Cohaesibacter gelatinilyticus: one gene and its partner. Each later gene encodes a partner of the first gene's protein in a complex. Links are inferred from orthologs where the notes say so. Each region holds a gene or a part of one and is shown in the gene's direction. Other genes may lie near its edges.

What was found.
Region 2: the proteins of uvrB (region 1) and CRO57_RS09510 are in contact, whole or in part, in a crystal structure (PDB 7EGT), measured with the Thermus thermophilus proteins. The link is inferred for Cohaesibacter gelatinilyticus from one-to-one orthologs. Residues at the interface, in WP_096411307.1 of Thermus thermophilus: Glu23, Leu25, Arg26, Asp27, Gly28, Glu29, Arg30, Phe31, Arg55, Glu326, Asp327, Phe328, Glu379, Ser382, Gln383, His398, Gly400, Arg401; in WP_096412145.1 of Thermus thermophilus: His654, Arg656, Phe657, Gln666, Asp668, Glu669, Lys680, Arg681, Leu682, Ser683, Lys685, Tyr686, Ala687.

Annotation. Positions count from the first base shown.
Region 1 is NZ_OBEL01000006.1:37,292-40,814, forward strand. What follows is about bases 289-3,486. They hold uvrB (excinuclease ABC subunit UvrB), read left to right. Parts: upstream 289-631; coding sequence 632-3,286; downstream 3,287-3,486. Other genes in these bases: CRO57_RS19665 (Crp/Fnr family transcriptional regulator), read left to right, coding at 3,438-3,486. Also shown: CRO57_RS19655 (DMT family transporter), read left to right, coding at 1-250; more of CRO57_RS19665, read left to right, coding at 3,487-3,523. UniProt on the Escherichia coli protein: The UvrABC repair system catalyzes the recognition and processing of DNA lesions. A damage recognition complex composed of 2 UvrA and 2 UvrB subunits scans DNA for abnormalities.
Region 2 is NZ_OBEL01000001.1:2,089,138-2,092,525, forward strand. The notes cover bases 67-3,129. They hold CRO57_RS09510 (ATP-dependent helicase), read left to right. Parts: upstream 67-431; coding sequence 432-2,828; downstream 2,829-3,129. Other genes in these bases: CRO57_RS09505 (chloride channel protein), read left to right, coding at 67-251; CRO57_RS09515 (50S ribosomal protein L11 methyltransferase), read left to right, coding at 2,948-3,129. In the rest of the region: more of CRO57_RS09505, read left to right, coding at 1-66; more of CRO57_RS09515, read left to right, coding at 3,130-3,388. UniProt on the Escherichia coli protein: A helicase with DNA-dependent ATPase activity. Unwinds DNA duplexes with 3'-5' polarity. Translocates on single-stranded DNA with 3'-5' polarity. Initiates unwinding more efficiently from a nicked substrate than double-stranded DNA.

The DNA of each region.
Region 1 (3,523 bases):
GTCCGTTGGGCTTGCCTTCACCCTGCAGGCAATTGCGCAGCGTTATACTGCTCCGTCCGATGCTGCTATTCTGCTTTCCACAGAAAGCCTGTTTGCCGCATTGTTTGGTGCCCTGATTCTCGGAGAAACCCTGACAGGCGACCAATGGCTTGGCTGCGCCATGATCTTTTCTTCCATTCTGCTGGTGGAATTGCTGCCACAATTCCAAAAATTCATTAAATCCAAAAAACTCGCCGAGCAAAATAACTGAAAAGAAAAGGCTGCTTCCAACCAGAAGGTTTAAGAAGCAGCCTCAGTTGTCGGAATGGCAACGGAGAACCGCTTTGTCACCACTCCAGAGAGTTCCAAAATGTCGGCATCAAATATCAGCAATCAGATCCAATCTTCATCTGTACTGATATTTTATATATTTCGAATATACATAATAAAAAGATCTTTTGCAAATGTCTTCAATAGTCTTAGCTGGCATCTCCGTTCCGACAGCCAGACGAGACATAAATTTCCCCATTCCTATGGAATGGCTCTTCTTATTCCCTCTTTGTTCCCTTATATTGACCGAGGTTCGCCCATCTGATGGGCAATTCTGTTTCATGCTCGCTTGATCCAATAACCCACGAGCAAAGGGGCTTTCATGGCATCGAAAAAAGACAGCAATTCTGGGAAAACAACAAAACCAGACGGCATGGGAGAAGCCCCACAAGCCGCATTTGAAGGCGTGCCTCTGTCCGATTCCATTTCCAGCTGGGCTGACGAGATAGCCCAAAGCGTAGAAACAAAAACAACGCCCCCCGCCAAACCAAAGCGCACCCGCAAAGCCAAGCCAGATGATAAGGATGTCACCGCCCGCCAAAAGGCTGCTGGCGGTCAGAATCCTGTTGCCGGTCTTGATATCTCGTTGGAAAAAGCTGAAGAGCTGGAACGTGTCACCAAGGAACGCAAAAAGGCTCAGAAGAAAAAGAAAAGCTCTGATCGCTCGGGGGTCACGGAAACCGTCACCGCTCTGGAGAAGCTGATCGAGCATGGCCGTCCGGAATTCATGGATGCCGAACCATGGCGCCCTCATCGCCCGGACAGACCGGAAAAATCCGAAGGCGGTGTGTCCTTTGATCTGGTTACCGAATTCGAGCCTTCTGGCGATCAACCCACCGCCATTGCCGATCTGGTAGAAGGTGTAAAGGATGGTGAAGCCACACAGGTTCTGCTTGGGGTGACTGGGTCTGGTAAAACCTTCACCATGGCGCAGATCATCGCCAAGACCCAGCGCCCGGCGTTAATTTTGGCACCAAACAAGACACTGGCAGCACAGCTCTATGGCGAGTTCAAAAGCTTCTTCCCGAACAATGCGGTAGAGTATTTTGTCTCCTACTATGACTATTACCAGCCAGAAGCCTATGTGCCGCGCACCGATACCTTCATCGAGAAGGACAGCAGCGTCAACGAACAGATTGACCGCATGCGCCACTCCGCCACCCGTGCAGTACTGGAACGCGATGACGTAATCATCGTCGCATCGGTTTCGTGCATCTATGGTATCGGCTCGGTTGAGACCTATACCGAGATGAGCTTCAAGATTGAGGTTGGTGACCAGATTGATCAGCGCCAATTGATGGCTGATCTGGTCGCGCTTCAATATCGACGCAATGATCAAGCTTTCCAGCGCGGCAACTTCCGTGTTCGCGGTGACATCATCGAGATCTTCCCAGCCCACTATGAGGACCGCGCCTGGCGCGTCTCCATGTTTGGCGACGAAATCGAAGAAATCATGGAGTTTGACCCTCTCACCGGCAAAAAGGCCGGGGAGCTCGAATTCGTCAAGCTCTATGCGAACTCACACTATGTAACCCCACGCCCAACGCTCAATCAGGCGATTAAAAGCATCAAGAAGGAGATGGCTGAACGCATCGAAGAACTTAACGCCCATGGCCGTCTACTGGAAGCCCAGAGACTCGAGCAGCGTTGCCGCTTCGATCTGGAAATGATGGAAGCAACCGGTGCATGTGCTGGCATTGAGAACTATTCCCGTTATCTCACCGGACGTCTTCCAGGTGAACCACCTCCCACTTTGTTTGAATATCTGCCCGACAATGCTCTGATCTTCATCGATGAGAGCCATGTCACCATAGGCCAGCTCGGCGCCATGTATCGGGGTGACTTCAGACGAAAAGCAACCTTGGCCGAATACGGCTTCCGCCTTCCAAGCTGCATGGACAATCGTCCTTTGCGCTTTGAGGAATGGGATGCCATGCGCCCGCAAACCGTCGCCGTTTCCGCCACCCCGGGAAAATGGGAGATGGAAGAGACAGGCGGCGTCTTTGCCGAACAGGTCATTCGTCCAACTGGCTTGATTGACCCAGTCATTGAGATCCGCCCTGCCACCACGCAAGTGGATGATCTACTGGGTGAAGTGAAAGAAAAGGCCGCTGCTGGTTTCCGAACGTTAGTCACAACTCTGACCAAGCGCATGGCAGAAGACCTGACTGAATACCTGCATGAGCAAGGCGTCCGCGTGCGCTATATGCACTCCGATGTCGATACGCTGGAGCGGATCGAAATCATACGCGACCTGCGCCTTGGTGCCTTTGATGTTCTCATCGGCATCAACCTGCTACGCGAGGGTCTGGATATTCCCGAATGTGGTCTTGTCGCCATTCTCGATGCAGACAAGGAAGGGTTCCTACGCTCGGAAACTTCCCTCATTCAGACCATTGGTCGTGCAGCCCGTAACGCAGACGGCAAGGTCATTCTTTATGCCGACCGCATGACTGGCTCCATGGAGCGCGCCATTGGCGAAACCAATCGCCGTCGTGAAAAGCAGACAGCCTATAACGAAGAACACGGAATCACGCCGCAAACAGTGAAGAAAAATATCGGCGATATTCTTGGCTCGGTCTATGAGGGCGATCATGTCACCGTTGACAAAGGCATGGCAGAAGAAGGCCCGGCCTCCATTGGCCATAACCTGGAAGCCCATATCGAGGACTTGGAAAATCGGATGAAAGAGGCCGCTGGTAATCTGGAATTCGAAGAGGCGGCCCGTTTGCGCGACGAGGTCAAGCGCCTGCGCGAAACCGAACTTGCCATTGCCGATGATCCCCTTGCTCGCCAATCTTCCATTGAAAATCAGGCAGGTAGCTACAAGGGCGACAAAAAATACGGCAAGTCGGCCAACCTGCCCAAAGGCACCCGCATCCAGGAGCCTGATCTGGATGATATGGGTCCTGGTACCGACCGCACTATACCCAAAGGTGGGCGCTCCTATCCAAAACCCAAGAGACGAAAAACATAAAATACAACTATAGATTGTTATTTTATGTCATTTAAGTGACTGAAAAATAACAAAATAAAAGCTTTGCAATTTAAAACAATAACTTGCTTTCTAAGCAGAAAGCCGTATATGGTCGATCTCGGGATCATAAGATCATAGTGCGAGTAGACCAGTGCAAACATCTGAGCTGTTGCATCAGGTGCCATTGTTCAATGGCCTTGATGAGCAGATAATTGACCATTTCTGCGCTCATACAAA
Region 2 (3,388 bases), on another replicon or contig:
CGCAATTCTATCATCCTTTGACAGAGGATGCTTTGGAAGAAGACCATCTACTTCCGGAAGATTCAGACACATTACGGTTGATGGATAATCTGGAAACAGCTTTGAAGGCCTTTGACGCCTGTGGTGGCGAACCAATCCCCGTCGCAGATCCTGATGATCCAACCAAAATACTTGGTTGGGCAAAGCAAGTTGATGCCCTTCGCTATTTCAACGACCTGTTGATCGACACCCATGCGCAAGAACACCGCTAAGACTGGAATGCCCACCAATGGCATTTGACTTCTATCGCCCCCTTTAAAAAAGGCTTAGAAAGTCCTGACAAAGCCATTATGTTGCTATAATGTTCTAGATCCAGATTCGAAATCTGGTTTATAAGGGCTTATGCCCTTCAATGCCATGCATAAACCGATCCAGTAGGACCCACTCACTCCATGTCTGACTTGTTTGCTTCACCACCGACACCCCCTACTCCGTCAGACGGTGAGCCTGATCATCAAAGCATTCGAGCACAATTGCAAAAGATGCGGCCCGTACCCTATATGGATGGCCTGAACCCGGAACAACGGGATGCGGTAGAAAGCATCGATGGGCCACTTCTGGTGCTGGCTGGCGCAGGTACAGGCAAGACCCGTGTTCTTACCACCCGCATCGGTCATATTCTGGCAACCCGCAGCGCCATGCCTTGGCAGATCCTCGCAGTGACCTTCACCAACAAGGCCGCCCGCGAAATGAAGGACCGCATCGGCAATCTCATCGGCGGCAATGTCGAGGGCATGCAATGGCTGGGCACCTTCCACTCGATTGGCGTGAAGATCCTGCGTCGACATGCGGAGTTGGTGGATCTGAAATCCAATTTCACCATCCTTGATACTGACGACCAACTTCGCCTGATGAAGCAGCTTATCCAAGCCCAAGGCCTGGACGAAAAGCGCTGGCCTGCGCGCCAACTGAACACTCTGATTGATGGCTGGAAGAACCGCGGCCTGACGCCACAACAAGTCCCACAAGACGAAGGCTATTATTTTGCCCAAGGCCATGGCGTCAAACTCTATACGGAATATCAGGCCCGCCTGAAAGTTCTCAATGCCTGTGATTTTGGAGATCTGCTTCTGGAATGCTTGCGGCTCTTCCGCGAAAACCCGGACATATTGGCCGATTATCACAAGCGCTTTCGCTATATTCTGGTGGACGAGTATCAAGACACCAATATCGCGCAATATCTCTGGCTGCGCCTGCTGGCCCAAGGCGGCAATAATATCTGCTGCGTTGGTGACGACGACCAATCCATCTATGGTTGGCGTGGCGCAGAAGTCGATAACATTCTGCGGTTCGAGGAAGATTTTCCCGGCGCCAAGGTCATTCGACTTGAACGCAATTATCGCTCCACGGTCCATATTCTTGCCGCAGCCTCTCATTTGATCACTTATAATGAAGGCCGTCTCGGTAAAACGCTTCATCCCCAAATCGAAGATGACGACGCGGAGAAGGTAACAGTCACATCAGCTTGGGACAGCGAGGAAGAAGCCCGCACCATCGGTGAGCAAATCGAAGATCTCCAGCGTGCCAAACATGATCTGAACGAAATTGCCATTCTCGTCCGTGCGTCATTCCAGATGCGCGAGTTCGAAGATCGCTTCATCACCATGGGGCTGAACTATCGCGTCATTGGCGGCCCGCGCTTCTATGAACGCGCCGAGATCCGTGATGCCCTCGCCTATTTCCGTTGCGTGGTACAACCTGCCGATGATCTGGCCTTTGAGCGTATCGTCAACACCCCGCGCCGCGGCCTGGGTGATGCAACACTCAAACAAGTTCACGATCACGCCCGAAGCCATGGTTTGCCTCTTACCGAAGCTGCAACTGATCTGGTTCAGACAGAAGAACTCAAACCGCGTCCGCGCAATTCGCTGAAGGGCGTGCTCGGCCAGTTTACCCATTGGCGCACCATGCTCGCTTCCATGAAGCATACCGAACTGGCTGAAATGATTTTGGATGAGTCCGGTTATACCGAGATGTGGCAGAAGGACAAAAGCGCTGATGCCCCTGGCCGCCTCGACAACTTGAAGGAACTCATCCGCTCCATGGAAGAGTTCGACAGCCTTCCAAGCTTCCTGGAACATATTGCGCTGGTCATGGATCGTGATTCTGCCCAAAGTAATGAAGCAGTCTCCATCATGACATTGCACTCAGCCAAGGGATTGGAATTTGACACCGTTTTCCTGCCAGGTTGGGAAGAAGGTCTTTTCCCTCATCAACGTGCTTTGGATGAATCCGGCACACGCGGTTTGGAAGAAGAACGCCGTCTTGCTTATGTGGGCATCACCCGTGCCAAGAAACGTGCCAAGATTTATGTGGCTTCCAATCGCCGCATTCATGGTCTTTGGCAGAGTTCCGTCCCATCGCGTTTTCTGGACGAACTGCCTCCCGCTCATGTGGACGTTGTGGAGAGCCAATCCACTTATGGCGGCTATGGCAATTCCGGTGTCGGTGGCTCCATCTATGGCAAAAGCCGCTTTGATAGCTCCGATCCGTTCGAGAACAATTACGATACTCCGGGCTGGAAACGCGCTCAAAACAACAAGGCCAAGAAAACCGGCAAGCCCAAGCAACGCTATGGAGGCGGACCTGCTTCCAGTGGCAAGGTGATTGATGGCGAACTGATCGCCAAAGGCACCTCAGATACACCATCTCTCTATTCAGTAGGTGAGCGTGTTTTCCATCAGAAATTCGGCTACGGGAATGTCAAATCCATCGAAGGTAACAAGTTGACAGTCGAGTTTTCTACCGGCACTAAGCGGGTGATTGACAGCTTTGTGGAACGTCATTGATTGGCGGAAACGCCAGCGGAACATCTTGTGATCTTGCCTTTACCTCCAAGAGCCGCTATCGAAGCACAAAATTGGCATCGAGTTGCCATAGCGTTATACGTCAAGCGAAAGACTGACACATGTCCCACTATCTCTATGCCGAAGGCCCTGCCGATCAGGTCCAGAATGCCGCCCGGCATCTTGAAGTCCTGTTCGAAGAAGACGGCTTTGCCATTTCCAATTTCGAGATTGATGAAGACGCCAAAGTCTGGGCCTTGTCCCTCTATCCAGCTGAGGAAATTGCCGACGAAGCCCTTTCCCGAGCACTGGACAATCTGAAGACTCAGGACATCTCGCTACCATTGGAAAAGGTAACTCTGCCAGACGAAGATTGGGTAAGCAAAAGCCTGGAAGGCCTGGTGCCAGTTGAAGCAGGCCGTTTTGTTATTCATGGCTCCCATGATGTTGGCATGAACACCAAAGGCCGCATTCCTGTACAGATCAATGCTGGTCAAGCATTCGGCACTGGCCACCATGGCACCACAGCAGGCTGCCTGAAGGTCTTGAGTGAAGAGCTGAAG